2 regions of the Brevundimonas sp. TSRC1-1 genome follow, and region 2 is predicted to be linked to the other one. Evidence: predicted binding sites of a transcription regulator. Region 2 holds the regulator's gene; the other holds the start of a gene.
The links. Region 2 encodes HrcA, which represses chaperone genes, less so after heat shock. Its sites were predicted from a motif close to GTTAGCANTCNNNNNNNNNGANTGCTAAC; they were not measured.
Positions count from the first base shown of each region.

Region 1: the regulator HrcA is predicted to act here: its motif matches at 3,046-3,074, upstream of groES (co-chaperone GroES).

Region 1 is NZ_JAFCXI010000002.1:575,685-585,877, reverse strand. It holds gene ACP7CK_RS08815 (protein-disulfide reductase DsbD family protein) at 1-136, shown strand, start outside; gene ACP7CK_RS08810 (hypothetical protein) at 163-639, opposite strand; gene pgi (glucose-6-phosphate isomerase) at 741-2,348, shown strand; gene ACP7CK_RS08800 (hypothetical protein) at 2,409-2,843, opposite strand; gene groES (co-chaperone GroES) at 3,147-3,434, shown strand; gene groL (chaperonin GroEL) at 3,550-5,196, shown strand; gene ACP7CK_RS08785 (glycosyltransferase family 2 protein) at 5,898-6,635, opposite strand; gene ACP7CK_RS08780 (ArnT family glycosyltransferase) at 6,712-8,412, shown strand; gene ACP7CK_RS08775 (hydroxymethylglutaryl-CoA lyase) at 8,409-9,323, shown strand; gene ACP7CK_RS08770 (hypothetical protein) at 9,412-9,834, shown strand; gene ACP7CK_RS08765 (hypothetical protein) at 10,059-10,193, opposite strand, start outside.
Region 2 is NZ_JAFCXI010000002.1:457,101-467,293, reverse strand. It holds gene ACP7CK_RS08275 (heparinase II/III family protein) at 1-633, shown strand, start outside; gene ACP7CK_RS08270 (hypothetical protein) at 630-974, shown strand; gene purH (bifunctional phosphoribosylaminoimidazolecarboxamide formyltransferase/IMP cyclohydrolase) at 1,056-2,660, shown strand; gene ACP7CK_RS08260 (GNAT family N-acetyltransferase) at 2,674-3,138, shown strand; gene ACP7CK_RS08255 (dienelactone hydrolase family protein) at 3,201-4,100, shown strand; gene ACP7CK_RS08250 (S8 family peptidase) at 4,329-6,410, shown strand; gene grpE (nucleotide exchange factor GrpE) at 6,510-7,097, opposite strand; gene hrcA (heat-inducible transcriptional repressor HrcA) at 7,142-8,200, opposite strand; gene rph (ribonuclease PH) at 8,302-9,027, shown strand; gene ACP7CK_RS08230 (hypothetical protein) at 9,092-9,571, shown strand; gene pnp (polyribonucleotide nucleotidyltransferase) at 9,641-10,193, opposite strand, start outside.

The DNA.
Region 1 (10,193 bases), 120 kb from region 2:
CACCCGCGAACTGGAGCGTCACGGCCGCTCGGGCGTGCCCCTGTATCTGCTCTATCCGGCGAACGGCGGCGAGCCCCGCATCCTGCCGCAACTGTTGACCGAAGGCGTGGTCATCGAGGCTCTGAAGGGGGCGTGACGGCCTCCGCCGGGTGACGAGGAAGCCTAGACCTCCGGCTGCGGCGGGGCGGTGATGACCTCGACATTGTCGTTCAGCAGATAGGACAGGTCCGACAGGGCGACGGCGCGGTCGGCGGGCGTGGCCGCCGCCTGAACCGCCTGGACCTTCTTCGGCATGTCCTCGGAAATGCCGCGCAGGATGCATTTCAGATCGCCGTCCGTGCCGCGTTCCTTCAGGATCAGGTGGCCCTGCATGTCGAGCGCGGCCAGCTGTTCGGCCTGGGCCTTGAAGCCGGTGAAGGCCTGGCTGGTGAAGAAGTCCGCCTGATCCGCCGCCTTGGCCGCCGCCCAGCCGTCGACCAGAGCCTTCAGCGCGCCGGACCGGGCGACGATGTCGGCGAACAGGGGCTCGGCCGCCACGGACACGGGGGCGCCGACCGCCGCAGGGGGCTGTTCGGCCGCCAGGGCCACGGCGGGATTGGACAGGGCCAGGGCGATCGTGAGAGCAAGGCCGCAGGACATGAGGGTGACTTCCTGTTTCAGCGTCGGCTAGGACGTTGAACCGACATACGCCCGACCCGTAAACGAGTGTTTACCTTCTTCTCTCTCCCAGAGGACGACCGATGACCCGTGACGACGCCTGGACGACCTTCGACCGCACGGCCGCCGAGGCCGGCGCGACGCGTATCGACCAGCAGTTCGCCGCCGATCCCGACCGGCTGGCGCGGATGTCGGTCGAGGCGGCGGGGCTCTATCTGGACCTGTCGAAACAGAGCTGGACCCAGGCCGCCTTCGAGGCCTGTCTGGATCTGGCCCGCGCCTGCGACGTCGAGGGCCGCCGCGCCGCCCTGTTCGCCGGCGAGGCCGTCAATCTGACCGAGGGCCGGGCCGTGCTGCATCCCGCCCTGCGCGCCCCCGTCGGCGCCGACTTCAAGGCCCTGGGCGAACCGGTCTCGGCCGAGGTGGACGCCGTGCGGGCGGACATGAAGACCTACGCCGACGCCGTCCGCTCGGGCGCCGAGGCGGGGGCCACGGGCAAGAAGTTCGAGGCCATCGTCCATGTCGGCATCGGCGGGTCAGACCTGGGGCCCCGCGTCGTCTGGGACGCCCTGCGCCCGCTGGACCCGGCCATCGACCTGCGCTTCGTCGCCAATATCGATCCGCGCGACATGGCCGAGGCCCTGACCGGCCTGGATCCCGAGACCACCCTGGTCGTGGTCGTGTCCAAGACCTTCACCACCCAGGAAACCCTGGCCAACGCCGAGGCCGCCAAGGCCTGGCTGGCGGCGGCCCTGCCGGCCGAAGGCATGACGAAACACTTCATCGGCGTGACGGCGGCGCCGGACAAGGCGGCGGCCTTCGGCTGCGGCCGCACCTTCGCCTTCCGGGACTGGGTCGGCGGCCGCTATTCGCTGTGGTCGGCGGTCAGCCTGTCGTGCGGCATCGCCCTGGGCTGGGTCGTGTTCGAGGCCATGCTGGCCGGGGCTGCGGCCATGGACGACCATTTCGTCTCGGCCCCGCTGGAGCGGAACGCCCCGATCCTGCTGGCCCTGGCCCAGGTGTTCAATGTCGACGGCCTGAACCGGCCGGCCCGCACCGTGGCGCCCTACGCCCACGCCCTGCGCCGCCTGCCGTCCTTCCTGCAGCAGCTGGAGATGGAGTCGAACGGCAAGCGGGTCCATCGCGACGGAACCCCCGTCACGCGCCAGACCTGCCCGGTGGTGTTCGGCGAGCCCGGCACCAATGGCCAGCACGCCTTCTTCCAGCAGATCCACCAGGGGCCCCAGATCGTCCCGGCCGAGTTCGTGATCGTGGCGAAGACCCATGCCGACGCGCCGGAATCCCCGCTCTGGTCCAACGCCCTGGCCCAGGGCCAGGCCCTGATGCTGGGCAAGACGACCGAGGCGGCCAAGGCGGAAGGCCTGGCCCAGGGCCTGTCGGAGGATGAGGCGACCCGTCTGGCGCCTCACCGGACCTTCACCGGAAACCGCCCCTCGACCGCCATCCTGATGGACCGTCTGACGCCCGAGACCCTGGGCGCCCTGCTGGCCCTCTATGAGCACAAGACCTTCGTCGAGGGCGTGATCTGGGACATCAACAGCTTCGACCAGTGGGGCGTCGAACTGGGCAAGGTCCTGGCCAGGGCGATCCTGAAGGACGTGGACGCCGGCGGCCCCTCCGCCGATCTGGACCCGTCCACCGCGGCCCTGATGACCCGTCTGATGGGGTGACGCGCAGCAAAAAGGCCCGGCCTTGCGGCCGAGCCTATTTCTTGGAGCGACATCCCGCGCCTACCAGCGGCGGTCGTAGCGGTAGTCGCGGCGATCATCGCGGCGGTCATAACGCTGGTCCCGACGATAGTCGCGATAGTCGCGGCGCTGCTCCCAGCGCGGATCCCGGCTGTTGATGCCGTGTTCCCGCTCCCAGTGGCCCTGGTTCCGGTAGCATTGGCCGCCGCGATAATATTCGCAGCCCGAACCCCGGTTCGAGGAGGAGGCCACGGCGCCGATGGCCGCGCCGCCCAGGGCGCCGCCGGCGATATAACGACCGTCGCCGTTGCCGTAGATGGCGCCGGCCAGGCCCCCGACGGCCGCGCCGATCAGGGCGTTGCGGGCGGTGTCGTCGCGGTCGCGGTCACGGGATTGCGCCGAGGCCGGGGCGGCCATCAGGCCCATGGCGACGACAGGAGCGGCGACGGCGGCGGTGATCTTCAACATCTTGGACATGGTCGTCTCCTTTTATTTTCGGGCCGGGTCCGCGTTTCCGAGGAAGGAAATGCATCCAGCGTCGAGACGGTTCTGCCAGCCCCCGCTTGAACGTGCTCGGAGCCCGCCATTCATTTTCGGTTCACTTGTCGCGGAACTTTCGCAGACCGCCCCCGGCCGCCCCGCTTGACGCTGGCCCCTGCTCTGACTAACTCCCGATCGCGTTAGCACTCTCACCGGTCGGCTGCCAAAGCGGTGATCGAGGGGAGGCTGGCCCACCGTTTTCAAGTCGCCCCCGTCCGGGGGAACACAAGGAGAGAACCGATGGCGTTTCGTCCGCTCGGCGACCGCGTGCTGGTCAAGCGCGTTGAAGAAGAATCCAAGACCAAGGGCGGGATCATCATCCCCGACACCGCCAAGGAAAAGCCGCAGGAAGGCGAAGTCGTCTCCGTCGGCCCCGGCGCCCGCGACGACAGCGGCAAGGTCAATGCTCTGGAACTGAAGGCCGGCGACCGCATCCTGTTCGGCAAGTGGTCGGGCACGGAAGTGAAGATCGACGGCGAAGACCTGATCATCATGAAAGAGTCGGACGTCCTGGGCGTCCTCAGCTGAGCTCGTGAGTCGTGAGGCGTGACTCGTGAATGGCGCGACCCAAGGTCTGCCGCCGCTCCAGCCACCCATCACGATTCACTAATCACCCTTCACGCCTTTCAAAGGAGCTGCCCGCATGGCCGCTAAAATCGTACACTTCAACACCGACGCGCGCGACAAGATGCTGCGCGGCGTCAACGTGCTCGCCAACGCCGTCAAGGTGACGCTCGGTCCCAAGGGCCGCAACGTCGTGATCCAGAAGTCCTTCGGCGCCCCGCGCTCGACCAAGGACGGCGTGTCGGTCGCCAAAGAGATCGAGCTGGAAGACGCCTTCGAGAACATGGGCGCCCAGATGATCCGCGAAGTCGCGTCGAAGACGAACGACAAGGCGGGCGACGGCACCACCACCGCGACCGTCCTGGCTCAAGCCATCGTGCAAGAGGGCCTCAAGGCCGTCGCCGCCGGCATGAACCCGATGGATCTGAAGCGCGGCATCGACAAGGCCGTCGGCCTGGTGCTGGAAGAGATCAAGGCCAAGTCCAAGCCCGTCTCGAACAACTCGGAAATCGCCCAGGTCGGCACCATCTCGGCCAACGGCGACTCGGAAATCGGTGAACTGATCGCCCAGGCCATGGCCAAGGTCGGCAACGAAGGCGTCATCACCGTCGAAGAAGCCAAGACCGCCGACACCACCGTCGACGTCGTCGAAGGCATGCAGTTCGACCGCGGCTACCTGTCGCCCTACTTCATCACCAACGCCGACAAGATGGAGGTTCAACTCGAAGAGCCTCTGATCCTGCTGTTCGAGAAGAAGCTGACCTCGCTGCAGGCCATGCTGCCGATCCTGGAAGCCGTGGTGCAGTCGGGCCGTCCGCTGCTGATCATCGCCGAGGACATCGAAGGCGAAGCCCTGGCCACCCTGGTGGTCAACAAGCTGCGCGGCGGCCTGCGCGTCGCCGCCGTCAAGGCTCCGGGCTTCGGCGACCGCCGCAAGGCCATGCTGGAAGACATCGCCATCCTGACGGGCGGCCAGGTCATCTCGGAAGACCTGGGCATCAAGCTTGAGACCGTCACCCTCGACATGCTCGGCAAGGCCAAGAAGGTCTCGATCACCAAGGACGACACCACCATCGTCGAAGGCGTCGGCGAGAAGGACGCGATCGAAGCCCGCGTGGCCCAGATCAAGCGCCAGATCGAAGACACCACCTCCGACTACGACAAGGAAAAGCTGCAGGAACGTCTGGCCAAGCTGGCCGGCGGCGTCGCGGTTCTCCGCGTCGGCGGTTCGACCGAAGTCGAAGTGAAGGAAAAGAAGGACCGCGTCGACGACGCCCTGAACGCCACGCGCGCCGCGGCTGACGAAGGCATCGTTCCGGGCGGCGGCATCGCCCTGCTGAAGGCCTCCAAGATCCTGGCCGACGTCAAGGGCGACAACGCCGACCAGAACGCCGGCATCGCGATCATCCGTCGCGCCCTGCAGGCCCCGATCCGTCAGATCGCCGAAAACTCCGGCGTCGAAGGCTCGATCGTGGTCGGCAAGGTTCTGGAAAACGAAGACGCCTCGTTCGGCTTCAACGCCCAGACCGAAGAATACGGCGACCTGGTCAAGATGGGCGTCATCGACCCCGCCAAGGTCGTCCGCACGGCCCTGCAAGACGCCGCTTCGGTGGCCGGCATTCTGATCACCACGGAAGCCGCCGTCGCCGACGCCCCCAAGAAGTCGGGCGGCGCCGGCGCCCCCGACATGGGTGGAATGGGCGGCATGGGCGGCATGGACTTCTAAGTCCAAGCCACTCCAGGCTGAGAATGCAGAAGGGCGGGACCGCAAGGTCCCGCCCTTTTTGTTTGCGCCGGCGAGGGGTGACGCGCCCCCTCCGTCACGGCGCTCTGCGCCGCGCCACCTCCCCCAAGGGGGGGAGGAATGCGAACACCGAAATCCTCCCCCCTTGGGGGAGGTGGATCGCCGGCGAAGCCGGCGAGACGGAGGGGGCCCGAACGGCGCCAACTGTCACAATGACGCTGGTCCTGCCGTAATGATTCCAAGGGCTTGTCAGTTTCTCGCCCCGACTTCCCCGCCAGGGTTTCCCCGTCCCCTATAATCACGCCCGGTCTCGTCGCTTGGAGGGCTCGTAAGGCCTGCGACCTTGCGGCGGCGAGAGCGGATGGAACGGGAGCGGGGGTGCAACTCCTCCGCGCCGACGGCGTCTCAAAACGCCGGCGGAGGGTCGAGGGGGATACTCGGCCGCACTCGGGACGGGGTTTCGCAGACCCTGCCGACCCGTCGCAGGCTTATGGGGTTAGGCGATAAGACCGCCACCGCTCGGCGCCCCGAGCTTGCAGGCCAACCAACCGCGCGGGGCGTCAAACCTTCGTCGAAACGGTACTCAGAACACAAAACTCCGGGCGAAGGCCCGGCGCCCCGCCCAGCCCTCCGCTTCCAAAGGGCCTCCAAACTCCGCCGAACGGACGGAGCGTTTCGCCGTGTCAGAATTCCGAAATCGCGCCCGGACGGCGCGAGCGGGTCTTCAGCCACATGACGCCCAGCAGGTCCGAGAAGGAGGCCCGCAGACGGCCCCAGTTGGTGTATTTCGACTGGCCCGTCTCGCGGTGGCGGTGGTCGACGTCGAGATACTGGTTGCGGAAGCCTTCGCGGATCATCAGGGCCGGCAGATAGCGATGGATGTGATCGAAATAGGGAAGGCGCAGGAAGACGTCGCGGCGGAAGGCCTTCAGGCCGCAGCCGGTGTCGTCGGCGTCGTCGCCCAGCAGGCGGCGGCGGATGCGGTTGGCCCAGATCGAGGCCTGGCGCTTGGCCTGGCTGTCCTGGCGCTTGGCGCGGCGGCCGCCGACCAGGCCCACATCGGCCGGCGCGGCCAGCAGGGCGTCGACCAGGCGCGGGGCGTCGGCCGGCGGGTTCTGGCCGTCGCCGTCCATGGTGACGACCACGGGGGCGCGGGCGGCCAGCACCCCGGTGCGGACCGCCCGGCTCTGGCCCGCATTGGTCCCGTGGGACAGGACCCGCAGGGCCGGCAGTTCGGCCATGGCGGCCCTCAGCTCCGACAGGGTCGCGTCCCTGGAGGCGTCGTCGACGAAGATCATCTCATAGGATCGGCCGGCGAAGGCGTCCGCGATCTCGCGGGCCAGGGGGACGGCGGCGCCCGCCTCGTCATGGACAGGCACGACGACGGAGATCAGAGGCGCAGGATTGTGTTCGGCGGTCATGGCCGCTCCATAGACGAGATCGAGCGCTTAGGGGAGACGGCTGACGACGGGCCGGTCGCCGTGTAAGGAGTCTCTCATGAAGACTTTCGCTCTGGATCGCCGCATCGCCGGCTGGAAGGGTCCGCTCCTGGCGGCCCTGCTGACGCTGATCGCCGGCCTGCCCGGCCTGCTGCTGCTGCCGCCGCTGGACCGGGACGAGAGCCGCTTCGCCCAGGCCACGGCCCAGATGCTGGAGAGCGGCGACTATGTCGACATCCGCTTCCAGGACGAACCGCGCTGGAAGAAGCCGGTCGGCATCTACTGGATGCAGGCCGCCGCCGTCGCCCTGACCTCGGATGTCGAGGATCGCGACATCGCCCCTTACCGGATTCCGTCGCTGCTCGGCGCCATGCTGGCCGCCTGGGCCGTGGCCTGGGCCGGGTCGGCCCTGTTGGGCGCCCGCGTCGGCTTCTTCGGCGGCGCGATCATGGGGGCCACCTTCCTGCTGTCGACCGAGGCGGGCATCGCCAAGACCGACGCCATGCTGTGCGGCGCCACCACCCTGGCCATGGCGGCCCTGGCGCGGATCTATATGGCGACACGGGCCGGAGAACGGCCGATCCGGCCGCACAAGCTGCTGTTCTGGATCGGGGTCGGCCTGTCGATCCTGATCAAGGGACCGATCGGGCTTCTGGTCATCGCCCTGGCCGTGATCGCCCTGTCGATCTGGGACCGGAACATCAAATGGCTGGCGCGCCTCGGCTGGGGCTGGGGCCTGCCCCTGGTCGCCCTGATGGTCGGGCCCTGGGCCATCGCCATCACCATCGCCACCGACGGCGGCTTCTGGCGCGAAGCCATCGGCGGCGACCTGGCGCCCAAGATCGCCGGCGCCCACGAAAGCCATTCGGGCTTCCCCGGCCTGTATCTGCTGCTGGCGCCCCTGCTCTTCTTCCCCTCGACCCTGCTGCTGCCGGCGGCCGTCTCGACCGGCTGGAGCCGGCGGGCCGAGCCGGCCATCCGCTTCCTGGTCTGCTGGCTGGTTCCCGGCTGGCTGATGTTCGAACTGGCCCCGACCAAGCTGTGGCACTACACCCTGCCGACCTTCGGGGCGCTGGCCCTGCTGGCCGCCGCCGCCCTGGCGCGGCCCATCGGCAAGGTGTCGCGCATCACCGGCGCCGCCCTGGCCCTGTTCGCCGCCCTGCTGATCATCGGCGTCACCGTCTATGGGCTGACGGTCTATGGCACCTCGACGGCCCAGACCTGGGCGGCCCTGACCGTGGTCACCACCCTGGCCGCAGCCGCCGTGGGCGCCTTCCTGCTGCTGAACCGGGCCCCGGTCGCGGCCCTGGTCGCGTCCCTGGCCTTCGGCATCGTGGCCCACGGCGCCCTGGCCGGGACCATCCGCCAGCTGCGGCCCCTGGCCATCGCCCCCCAGCTGGAGAAGACGCTTGAGGCCGCCGACCTGCATCCGCGCCAGGGCCGCACGCCCGGCCCCGTCGCCATCACCACCTATCATGAGCCCAGCTTCGTCTTCCTGACCGGCCGGGACACGGACCTGACCGACGCCGAGGGCGCCGCCCGCGCCCTGGCCGAGGGCCGGCCCGCCATAGTCGAAGGGCGCGACGCCGACGCCTTCCGCGCCGCCGCCGGACGACTGGGCGTGTCGGGCCGGGCCGTCGGGGTGGTGCGGGGCTACAACTATTCGGGCGGGGACGAGATGACCCTGACCGTCTATGCGCCGCCGCCCCGGCCCGGAACAGGCGATGACGCAGGCGATGGCGCAGGCGAAGCCCCATGAGCCGGTTCATCCAGATCGTCGAGGTCGGCCCCCGCGACGGGCTGCAGAACGAGAAGGCCGTGCTGGAGCCCGCCGTCCGCGTCGATCTGGTGCGGCGGCTGGAAGCGGCCGGCGCGCGCCGGATCGAGGCCGTCTCCTTCGTCCATCCCAAATATGTGCCGCAGATGGCCGGTGCCGAAGAGGTGATGGCCGCCCTGCCGCACGCGGCGGGCCGAAGCCGCATCGGCCTGGTCCTGAACGGCAAGGGCTATGACCGGGCGCTGGCGACGGGGGTGGACGAGGTCAATGTCTCGGTGGCCGCCACCGACGGCTTCGGCCTGAAGAACCAGGGCCTGTCGGTCAAGGACCAGCTGGCCATGCTGGGCGAGATCGTCGCCCGCCGACACAATGCGGCGGCGTCGGACGGCGCCCCGTCCCTGTCGGCCATAATCTCGTGCGTCTGGGGCTGTCCGTTCGAGGGCGAGGTCTCGGTGGATCAGGTGACGGACATGGTCGGGGCCCTGGCGGACCTGGGCGTCGCAGAGATCGGCCTGGCCGACACCATCGGCGCCGGCGATCCCTGGGCCGTGACGCGCAAGGTCGAGGCCGCCCGCAAGGCCGCGCCCGACGCCGTGCTGCGCCTGCATTTCCACGACACCCGCAACACCGGCCTGGCCAACGCCTACGCCGGGGTCGAGGCCGGGATCGACGTTCTGGACGCCTCGGTCGGCGGCATCGGCGGCTGTCCCTTCGCCCCGGGCGCCACCGGCAATATCGCCACCGAGGACCTGGTCTATATGCTGGCGCGCGGCGGATTCGAGACCGGCTATGATCTGGACGCCCTGATCGCCACGGCCCGCTGGATCGGCGAGGCCCTCGGCCGCCCGGCCCCGTCCGCCCTCAGCCGCGCGGGCGGATTTCCCCGCGCCTGAGCACGCCGTCACCTCCGTCGTGGCGAAACGGGACAAATAGAGTTAATCAAGCTTAACAAGCGCAGCCGTTGCGCCGGGGAGGACCGCCATGCTGATCGCCATACCCCTGCTGCTGATCCCGGTGATCCTGTACAATATCGTCGTGCTGTTCGGCGCGCCGGGCGACATGGGCATGGCCCAGGCCGACGCCATTCTGCGCGATCCGATGTTCTCGATCCCGATGGCGTCCGGCGCCCAGTGGAATATCGGTTCGGGCGACCTGATCCTGTTCCTGGGCCTGATCCTGCTGTTCTTCGAGCTGATCAAATCGACCTCCAGCCAGAAGGTCGCCATCGTCAATCACGCCCTGTCGATGGTCCTGTTCATCGTCGTCCTGGTCGAATTCCTGCTGATCCGCGGCTTCGCCACCTCGACCTTCTTCCTGATCGTGGTGATGATCCTGCTGGACGTCCTGGCCGGCTTCATCGTCACCATCATCTCGTCCCGCAAGGACTTCGATCTCGGGAACTGACGGCTTGATCAGGCCTCAGGCCGCCCGACAGAGGGATGGACCCCGTGCGGCCTCAAGCAGCCCAACAGGGCGATAGGCCCCTAGGAAAAAGCCGTGAAGATCAGGGCGACGACGGCGACGTCGAAAACCTTGGCGGCGAGATGAAGGGCGGGCATGGGCTGGTCCGAAAAGAGGCGTTCTGGCCCCGCCCCAGCAAACCCCGTGCCGCTCAGCCCCGGCGGCGGTCAGATGTCGGTCTTGGCCGCCCGGCCCAAGGGAGGACGCCGCTCCGCCTCGCCTGAATATTCGGCGCCCATATAGGCGGCGCGGGCCGCGCCCAGCACGGGGGGGCCGCCGCGCAGACCGCGCTTCTGGCCACG
Region 2 (10,193 bases):
AAGGACCGGCTGGTGACCGGCTCCGGCTGGACCCCGCGGGCGACGGATCGTCAGGCCCTGCGGCTGACGCCCGGCCATTCGACCCTGACCCTGGGCGAGCGGTCGCTGAACGAGCCGCTGGGCGGCTGGAAGGGCGAACTGCTGGGTCCACGCCTGGTCGGGCCGCCCATCCATGTCACCACCGACCAGCGCGACGGCGACGGCGCCGTCTGGCTGGACATGGAGCATGACGGCTGGAACGAGGCCTTCGGCCTGAACCACCAGCGCCGCCTCTATCTGGACCAGCGGATGGACGAACTGCGCGCTGAGGAAAAACTGTTCCCGACGCCGGGCCGCAAGGAGATGATCCGCCAGATCGCGGCCCCCTACGCCATCCGCTTCCATCTGGAGCCGGGGGTCCAGGCCTCGCTGGCGCGGGACCGCCGCTCGATCCTGTTGCGCGGCGCCTCGGGCCGGGGCTGGTGGTTCCGCACCGACGGCCCCGACGTGGCCATCGAACCCAGCGTCCATATCGACGCCGGCCTGACCCGCCGCTCGCTGCAGATCGTGGTGCGCGGCTCGGCCCGCACCGACAGCGAGAGCCGAATCCGCTGGAAGCTGAGCCCGGCGGGCGCGAGCGGCGATCCGACGTGACCGACGCCGGCCGCCTGCGGATCGTGCGCGGTCTGCATACGGCCATCTATATCGTCATGTCGGCGGCCTGTTTCGCCGTCCTCTACGCTGGGATTTCGGGGCGAAGCGGGCCGTGGCTTTACGTCGCCCTGACCCTGGTGGCCATTGAGGTCGTGGTCTTCGTCGGCTTCGGCCTGAAGTGCCCTCTGACGGCCCTCGCCGTCCGCTACGGCGCCCGCCCGGACGGCGCCTATGACACCTTCTTTCCCGAGCGATGCACGCGTCACACCTTTCGGGTCTTCGGTCCGTTGATCGCGCTTGGGCTGATCCTCAACGCGCTTCGCTGGTTCGGCCTGCTCTGATCCGTCCGCATACGGGGTGACGCACGGGCGCCCCGGTGCTAGACGCCGCGCCATCCTCCCCCAGCCTTTACGGACGCCGCCATGCCCGCCGCTCCCGACTTTCCGCCCGCCCCCGACCGGGTCAAGCCGCAACGCGCCCTGATCTCCCTGTCCGACAAGGCCGGACTGGAAGACGCCGCCCGCACCCTGCACGACCTGGGCGTCGAACTGATCTCGACCGGCGGCACCCGCGCGGCGATCGCCAAACTGGGCCTGCCGGTCAAGGATGTGGCCGATCTGACCGGCTTCCCCGAGATGATGGACGGCCGGGTCAAGACCCTGCACCCCGTCGTCCACGGCGGCCTGCTGGGCGTGCGCGACGCCGCGGATCACGCCCAGTCAATGATCGACCACGGCATCGGCGCCATCGATATCGTCTGGATCGACCTCTACCCGTTCGAATCCACCGTTGCTTCCGGCGGCTCGTTCGAGGCGGCGGTCGAGAATATCGACATCGGCGGTCCGGCCATGATCCGCTCGGGCTCCAAGAACCACGGCTATGTCGCCGTCGCCGTCGACGGCGAGAGCATCGGCCTGATCCTTGAGGCGCTGAAGGCGGAAGGCTCGACCGATCTGGCCCTGCGCAAGCGGCTGGCCGCCCGCGCCTTCGCCCGCACCGCTGCCTATGACGCCGCCGTCTCCGGCTGGTTCGCAAGCCAGGTCGAGGACGTCGCCCCGGCCCGCAAGTCGATCGCCGGTTCGCTGGCCCAGACCCTGCGCTACGGCGAGAACCCGCATCAGAGCGGCGCCTTCTATCGCACCGGGGAAGCGCGTCCCGGCGTGGCCCATGCGACCCAGATCCAGGGCAAGGAGCTGGGCTACAACAATATCGCCGACGCCGACGCCGCCTATGAGCTGGTCGCCGAGTTCGAGGCCCCGGCCGTGGTCATCGTCAAACACGCCAACCCCTGCGGCGTCGCGGTCGGCAAGGATCTGTCGGAAGCCTACGCCCGTGCGCTGGAATGCGACGCCGTCTCGGCCTTTGGCGGCGTGATCGCGGTCAACCGCCCGCTGAACGGCGACGACGCCCGCGCCATCACCGGCATCTTCACCGAGGTGGTCATCGCCCCCGGCGCCGACGACGAGGCCAAGGAAGTCTTTGCTTCGAAGAAGAGCCTGCGCCTGCTGATCACTGACGGCCTGCCCGATCCGCACGGGCCGGGCGAGGTGTTCCGCTCGGTCGCCGGCGGCTTCCTGGTCCAGAGCCGCGACCGGTCGCTGATCAAGCCCGAAGACCTGAAGATCGTCACGCGCCGCCAGCCGACGCCGACCGAGATCCAGGACATGCTGTTCGCCTTCACCGTGGCCAAACACGTCAAGTCCAACGCCATCGTCTACGCCAAGGACGGCCAGACCGCCGGCATCGGCGCCGGCCAGATGAACCGTCGCGACAGCGCCCGCATCGCCGCGATCCGCGCCAAGGAGGCCGGCGAGGCCAAGGGACTGGCCCATTCCCTGGCCCAGGGTTCGGCCTGCGCCTCGGAAGCCTTCTTCCCCTTCGCCGACGGCCTCTTGGAAGCCGTCGCGGCCGGCGCCACCGCGGTGATCCAGCCCGGCGGCTCGATGCGCGACGCCGAGGTCATCGCCGCCGCCGACGAGCAGGGCATCGCCATGGCCTTCACCGGGGTGCGGGTCTTCCGGCACTGAGGATCGACCCCGGATGATCCTTATCGAGGACGCCGACCCCGACCATGGCGACGCCCGCGGTCTGATCGCCGCCCTGTCCCAGCGACTGGCGGCGATCACGGGCTCCAGCGGCCAGGCCTCGTTCGATGCAGATGATGTGCGGGGGCCGGGCGCCGCCTTCCTGCTGGCGCGGGACGAGGAGGGGCGGGCCATAGGCTGCGGCGCCCTGCGTCCGCTCCAGCCGGGCGTCGCCGAAATCAAGCGCATGTATGCGGGGGGCGCCGGACAGGGTGTGGGTTCGGCCGTGCTCGCGGCTCTGGAAGCGAAGGCGAAAAGCCTCGGCTACGGCGAAATCCGGCTGGAAACACGTCGCGTCAACACTGTGGCCGTGCGCTTCTATCTCCGCGCCGGCTATCGCGAAATTCCGCCCTATGGCCTCTATGTCGGCCGACCGGAGGCTGTCTGTTTCGTCAAGCCAATCGGATCGACTTCCGCCTAAGTTGACTGGACGCCCCCGGCGCGCCGTGATGGTCTGCGGCTCCCCGTTTCTGGAGCCGTCCCATGACCACCCTGATCCGTCCCGAAGGCCAGACCCCCGATGATCTGAAGCTGAGCCGCAGGGCGGTGGGCGCCCTGGGGGGGCTGCTCTTCTCGGGCTATGCGGTCGCGGCCCTGGCCAAGGAGGCCCGACCCATCACCACCGACGCCGCCGGGCTGGAGACCGCCGAGGTGACCTATCCGGCGCCGGACGGGTTCGAACTGCCGGCCTATGTGGCGCGGCCGGCGGGCGAGGGGCCTTTTCCAGTCGTGGTGGTGGTGTCCGAGATCTTCGGCGTCCACGACTATATCAAGGACATCTGCCGTCGCCTGGCCAAGCAGGGCTACGCCGCCATCGCCCCGGCCTTCTTCAACCGGGTCGAGGATCCGGCGCCCCTGTCCGACATGGGCCGGATCATGCAGATCGTCGGTGCGGCCGACTATGAGCAGGTGATGGGCGATCTGTCGGCGACCCTGGACTGGGCCAGTCAGCAGCTGTGGGCGCGGGACGGCAAGGTCGGGATCACCGGCTTCTGCTGGGGCGGCAAGGTGGTGTGGCAGGCGGCGGCGCGCTTCGCCGTCATCGGCGCCGGCGTGGCCTGGTACGGCCGTCTGGCGCCGGCCCCCGACGCGACGCCGGTGCAAATTTCATCCGGCCAGCCGTGGCCGGTCGATCTGGCCGATGACCTGAAGGCGCCCGTCCTGGGTCTGTACGGCGGCCAGGACCAGGGCATCCCCCTGGCCAGCGTCGAGCGGATGCGCGAGGCCCTGGCGCGAGCGGGCCAGACCGACAGCCGGATCATCGTCTATCCCGACGCGCCGCACGGCTTCCACGCCGACTACCGCGCCAGCTACGCCGAGGCGGACGCCCGGGACGCATGGGCGACACTTCTGGCCCACCTCGACAAAGCGTTAAGGAGTTGAATTGCTACTGATGTGACGCATGGCGGAGGGCTCTGCGTCAGGGAGGGTGACATGGGCGGTTTGCGGTTAAGCAGGGCGGTTCTGCTGGGTGTAGGCCTGTTGTTTCTTCCCCTTGCGGCCTGTGGGGGCGGGGGAGGCGGCGGCGGGGGCGTCGTAACGCCCGTCGTGCCACCACCACCTCCTCCTCCCCCGCCGCCCCCGCCCCCTCCTCCGCCGCCGCCCCCTTCGGTGTCCTCCACCGAGTATCTGCGGAACTACGGCCTGGCCAATATGAAGGCCGAGGTCGGGTGGCAGGCCGGCGCCACCGGAAACGGCGTCACGGTCGCTGTGGTCGATTCCGGCGTCAGCAACAGCCAGGCCGATCTGGTCGGGCGGATTTCCACCGCCTCGACCGACGTGGTTCCGGGCCGCAACACCCCCTATGTCGCGAACGACAGCCACGGAACCCTGGTGTCGGGGGTGATCGCCTCGAACTTCAACGGACTGGGCTCGGTCGGCGTGGCCTATGAATCGACCATACTGTCGATCCGCACCGACATCTCCGACTGTGAGGATGAGGACGACGACGTCTGTTTCAGCAGTTCAGACCTGGTCCGGGCCCTGGACTTCGCCGTGGCCAACGGGGTCAAGATCATCAACATGTCCCTGGGCGGCGATGGTCGGCTGGGCTCCGCCTTCGAGGCGGCCCTGTTGCGCGCGGTCGATTCCGGGGCGGTCATCGTCGCCTCGTCGGGCAATGACGGCGAGGCCAATCCCGGCTGGCCCGCGCAATATGCGGTGGATCCCCGGTTCTCCGGCTCTGTCATCGCCGTCGGTTCGCACGGCGAGACCAATGTCATGTCCAGCTTTTCGAACCGCGCTGGGGCCACGGCCGCCGCCTATATTTCCGGGCCGGGCGAGGACGTCATCACCGGCTGCGACGGGACCCTCTGCTGGGAGGTCAGCGGCACCTCCTTCTCGGCGCCCCATGTCTCGGGCGCCCTGGCCCTGCTGATGGACGCCTTCCCCAATCTTTCGGCGCGTCAGGCCCTGGCCATCCTTCTCGACACGGCGCGCGACGCCGGGGACGCAGGGACCGACATCGTCTACGGCCGGGGCCTGCTGGACCTGGCCAACGCCTTCCGGCCGGTGGGAACGAGCTCGACCCCGATGGCCGACGGAGGCTCCATCGTCGCCGAGAGCGAGCCTGGCAGTTTCGTCGGCCCCGCCTTCGGCGACGCCTTCTCACGCCAGACGGCCTTGGGGACCGTCCTGTTCGACAGCTATGATCGGATGTTCGCCGTCCAGCTGGGCGGGGCCTATCCGACGGCGCCGAGCCGCTCGTATCAGGCCGCGCCGTTCGCGCCGAGCCGGACGGCGACGACCCGGCTGGCCCTGCCGAACGGGGGCCGGCTGAATCTGACGGCGTCCCAGCCGGTCGAGACGCCCGAGCCCATCGCTCCGCGTTATGACCTGACCGACGCGCCCTGGTTGGGCGATGAACCCCGTCAGGAGGCCATGCTGGATCTGGAGATGGGCCGGCTGAGCTTCGCCACATGGCAGGGTCGCGGCGGGGCGCGGTCGCCCTTCGACGCGGCCGGCGACGGTTTCGCCGCCCTGGCCCAGGCGGATCATGCGGCGCGCGGCGCCCTGCGGTTCGGGTCGCTGACCCTTGCGGCCGAGAGCGGGGGCGGGGACCGGCGTATGCCGCTGAGGCGGGTCGAGGCGGAGGCTTCAAGCTACAGCCGCGCCACCCTGGCCTGGCGCGGCGCAGAAGGCGGCCTGTCGGTCAGCATCGGCGGCCTGGACGAGCGTCTGGGGCCCTTGGGGGCCTTCCTGCCCGGCGGATCGGACTTCGCCCTGCCGTCGCGCACCCGCTTCTATGCGGTGGGCGGCGACTGGACCCTGAGGCCCGGCCTGGCCCTGATCGGCGAGGCCGGCGTCGGCTCGACCCGGAGCGAGGGCCGGTTCCTGTCGATGGACCAGGCCGCGATCAGTTCGAACTGGCGTCTGGGCCTGCTGACAGGGTGTTCGGTGCTCTGCGACCGGATCAGCTTCACTCTGTCGCAGCCGCTGCGGATCGAAAGCGGCGCCTTCTCGGCCTGGCTGGCGGATGTGCCGGTCGAGTATTTCGACCCCCTGACCTATTCGCGCCGCAGTTTCTCGGCCACGCCGAGCGGCCGCCAGATCGATTTCATCCTGGGCGGCGAGCGGAGTCTGTGGGACGGCTCAAACCTGACGATCCAGGCCGTGGCCAGCCGTCAGCCGCGCCATGTTGCGGACGCCGCGCCGGAATTCGCCTTGATCGGCGGATGGCGGCGGAGGTTCTGAGGGGGAGTGACTGGTGAATGGTGAGTCGTGAGCAAGAGGTGAGCGGCTTGCGGAGACACCGCAGCTCACTACTCACCCCTCACCAATCACGTCCTCACATCAGGCCTTGCCGTCGAAGGTCTGGCCTTCGGGCGCGGGGGCTGCGCCATAGGGGTTGGCGCCCTGCGCGCCCGAGCCCTTGGCCGCGACCACGACCATGGCCGGGCGGATGGTGCGGCCGAACAGTTCGAAACCGGACTGCATGGTCTGGAGCACGGCGCCGCCGGGAACCGTATCCGACGGCTGTTCGATCATGGCCTGGTGCAGATGGGGGTTGAAGGCCTCGCCGGCCTCGGGCGCGACACGCTTCAGCCCATTGGTCTCGAACGCCTGCAGCAGGGCCTTCTGGGTCATTTCCAGACCGGTCACCAGAGCCACGGTCGGGCCGTCCGTATCCTTGGGCGCCGCCATCAGGGCGCGCTCCAGATTGTCGGCCACGCCCAGCAGATCCTTGGCGAAGCGCTGGATGGCGAAGGCGCGGGCGTCGTTCTGCTGCGTCTCGGCGCGGCGCTTCAGGTTCTCCATCTCGGCGGCGACGCGCAGGGCGCGGTCCTTCCACTCGTCGCGTTCGGCGATGACGGCGTCCAGCGGCGCGAGATTGTCCGAGGGATCGGCGTCCAGGCCGTGTTCGGCGTTGGTTTCCGCCATATCGGCGTCCAGCTCGTTGAAGTCGTCGTTAAGGGGCTTGTCGCTCACTTGTCGTTCCCGTCCAGCATCCGGCCCAGCACCCGGGCGGTATAGTCCACCAACGGGATGACACGGGCGTAGTTCAATCTTGCGGGGCCTATGACGCCGATGGCGCCCAGGACCCGCTGTCGGCCGCTCATATAGGGCGCCGCGATCACGGCGGAACCCGAAAGTGAAAACAACCGCGTTTCGGCGCCGATGAAAATCCGCACCCCTTGGGCCGCATCCACCCCGTCCAGCAGGCCGATCAGCTGTTCCTTCTGCTCCAGGTCGTCGAACAGGACCCGCACCCGCTCCAGATCCGCCAGGCCTTCGCCGTCCTGCAACAGATTGGCGCGGCCGCGCACGATCAGGGCGCGCTCTCGGTCCGGGCCGCCGGACCAGGCGGCGAACCCGTCCTCGACCAGGCGGGCGGCGGTCTGGTCCAGTTCGCGCCGGGCGATCTCCAGTTCCTGGGTCATCTCGCGCTTGGCGTCGGCGAACGGCCGGCCGCGCAGGCGGGCGTTGAGGAAGTTGGAGGCCTCCACCAGGGTGGAGGGCGTGACCCCGGCCGCCAGGGTCATGATCCGGTTCTCGACCGTGCCGTCGTCGGCGACGATGACCGCCAGGGCCTGATCCCCGCCCAGGGCGACGAACTCCACGTGTTTGACGCCGGACTCGCGCACCGGGCTGGACACCACGCCCGCGCCCCCCGCCAGGCCCGACAACAGGTTCGACGCCTCGTCCAGGGCGGATTCGAAGTTGCGGCCGCGCCCGGCCAGCCGGCCGTCGATCTCGCGCCGCTCCTCCTTCGTCAGGTCGCCGACCTCCAGCAGGCCGTCGACGAACAGGCGCAGGCCCGCATGGGTGGGGATCCGCCCCGCCGATGTATGCGGCGCAGCCAGCAGCCCGGCCAGGGTCAGGTCCTGCATCGTATTGCGGATCGAGGCCGGCGACAGGGCGATCCCGCCCAGCGACAGGGTGCGCGACCCCACCGGCTCGCCCGTCTCCAGATAGGATTCGACGATGCGCCGGAAGATGTCGCGCGCCCGCGCGTCCAGCCCCGCCAGCCCGGCGAGAGCCATGCCCGGGGATTGGGCGCCGTCGAAGGGCGGGGTTTTGGGGGCATACAGGCTCACGGTTTCAGGATAAGCACCGCAGCCCCCGCTTCCAAGGACTCATCTCAATGCGCCATTCGCAACGCACCGACGATCAACTGCGTCCCGTGACCATAGAGACCGGCGTCAACCGCTACGCCGAGGGCTCGTGCCTGATCACCTTCGGCCACACCAAGGTCCTGGTGACGGCCTCGGTCGAGGAGACCATCCCCGGCTGGATGCGCGGCAAGGGCCAGGGCTGGGTCACGGCCGAATACGGCATGCTGCCCCGCGCCACCCACACCCGCGGCCGCCGCGAGGCCGCCGCCGGCAAACAGACGGGCCGGACGCAGGAGATCCAGCGCCTGATCGGCCGCTCGCTACGCGCCGTCGTCGATCTGAAGGCCCTGGGCGAACGTCAGGTGGTGCTGGACTGCGACGTCATCCAGGCCGACGGCGGCACCCGCACCGCCTCCATCACCGGCGCCTGGGTCGCCATGGCCTCGGCCCTCAACTATCTGCGCGGCGAGGGCGTGCTGAAGTCCGACCCGATCCTGGACCAGGTGGCGGCCGTCTCGTGCGGCGTCTGCGACGGCGTGCCGGTGCTGGACCTGGACTATGAAGAGGATTCCGAGGCCGAAGCCGATTCCAACTTCGTCCTGACCGGCGCGGGCCAGATCGTCGAGGTCCAGGCCACCGGCGAGAAGCGCGGCTTCTCCCGCGCCGAGTTCGACCGCCTCTTCTCCCTGGCCGAGATCGGCTGCACCGAACTGTTCGCCCTGCAAAAGGCTGCGCTGGAGGCGGTGCGCCGATAGGGGCTTTCGCGCGTTAAGGGGACGGGTCATCGTCTGGGTGATCCCGTCCTGCCCGGAGATGCCGATGCGCCGCCCCCTGTTCATCAGTTCCGCCTCAGCCGCCGTTCTGGCCTTCGCCCTGACGGTCGCGGCCTGTCAGCCCGGAAGCGACGCCCCCAACGCCTCTTCCTCTGGCGTCTCTTCCTCTGACGCCTCTTCCTCTGGGACCGTTTCCTCGGCGGTCCCCAGCCCCGCCGCTCCTGGCCCCGCCCCGGCCGGGAACCCCGCAGCGCCGACGCCGGCGCCGTCGGAAGACGCTCAGGCCCGGATTCCGGAAGGGCCGGACATGAGGCCCGAGCGGATTCCCGCCAGTGAAATCCCCTGTCGTGAGCAGATCGGCGAGGCGGCGTCCGCGCGCCTGGTCGAACGCTGCATCCAGGTCAGCCCCGCGACCCACCCGCCCTGCAACGCCGCCAACCCCTGCGACCTGATCCAGGGCGAGATCGACCGGTCCTGCAAATTGTGGGCGCGCGACGGCGATCCGCCGGCGGCGTGCCGGTCTTAGGACAGGCCGCCATGAAAAAGGCCCCGCCGTCACCGGCGGGGCCTTCTCATTCAGCCGTGTGGCTCAGTCCTAGTCGCGACGGCGACGACCGCGATCGCCACCGCGATCACCGCCGCCTTCGCGCTTGGGACGGCCGCCGGTGTCGTCCGACAGGGGCTCTTCGCCGCGCTCGGCGCGTTCGGCGTTGATCTTGTCGGTCAGGTCTTCACCCGTGGTCTGATCGACGACCTTCATCGACAGCTTGGTCTTGCCGCGATCGTCGAAGCCCAGGAACTTGACCTTGACCTCCTGGCCTTCCGACAGGACGTCGGCCGGGTTGGCGACGCGTTCCAGAGCGATCTGGGACACGTGGACCAGGCCGTCCTTGGCGCCGAAGAAGTTCACGAAGGCGCCGAAATCGACGACCTTGACGACCTTGCCGGAGTAGATGGTTCCGACTTCCGGTTCCGAGGCGATGGACTGGATCCAGGCCTTGGCGGCGTCGATCTTCTCCTGGTCGTTGGCGGCGACCTTGATGGTGCCGTCGTCGCCGATGTCGATCTTGGCGCCGGTCTTCTCGACGATCTCGCGGATCACCTTGCCGCCCGAACCGATCACTTCACGGATCTTGTCGACCGCGATC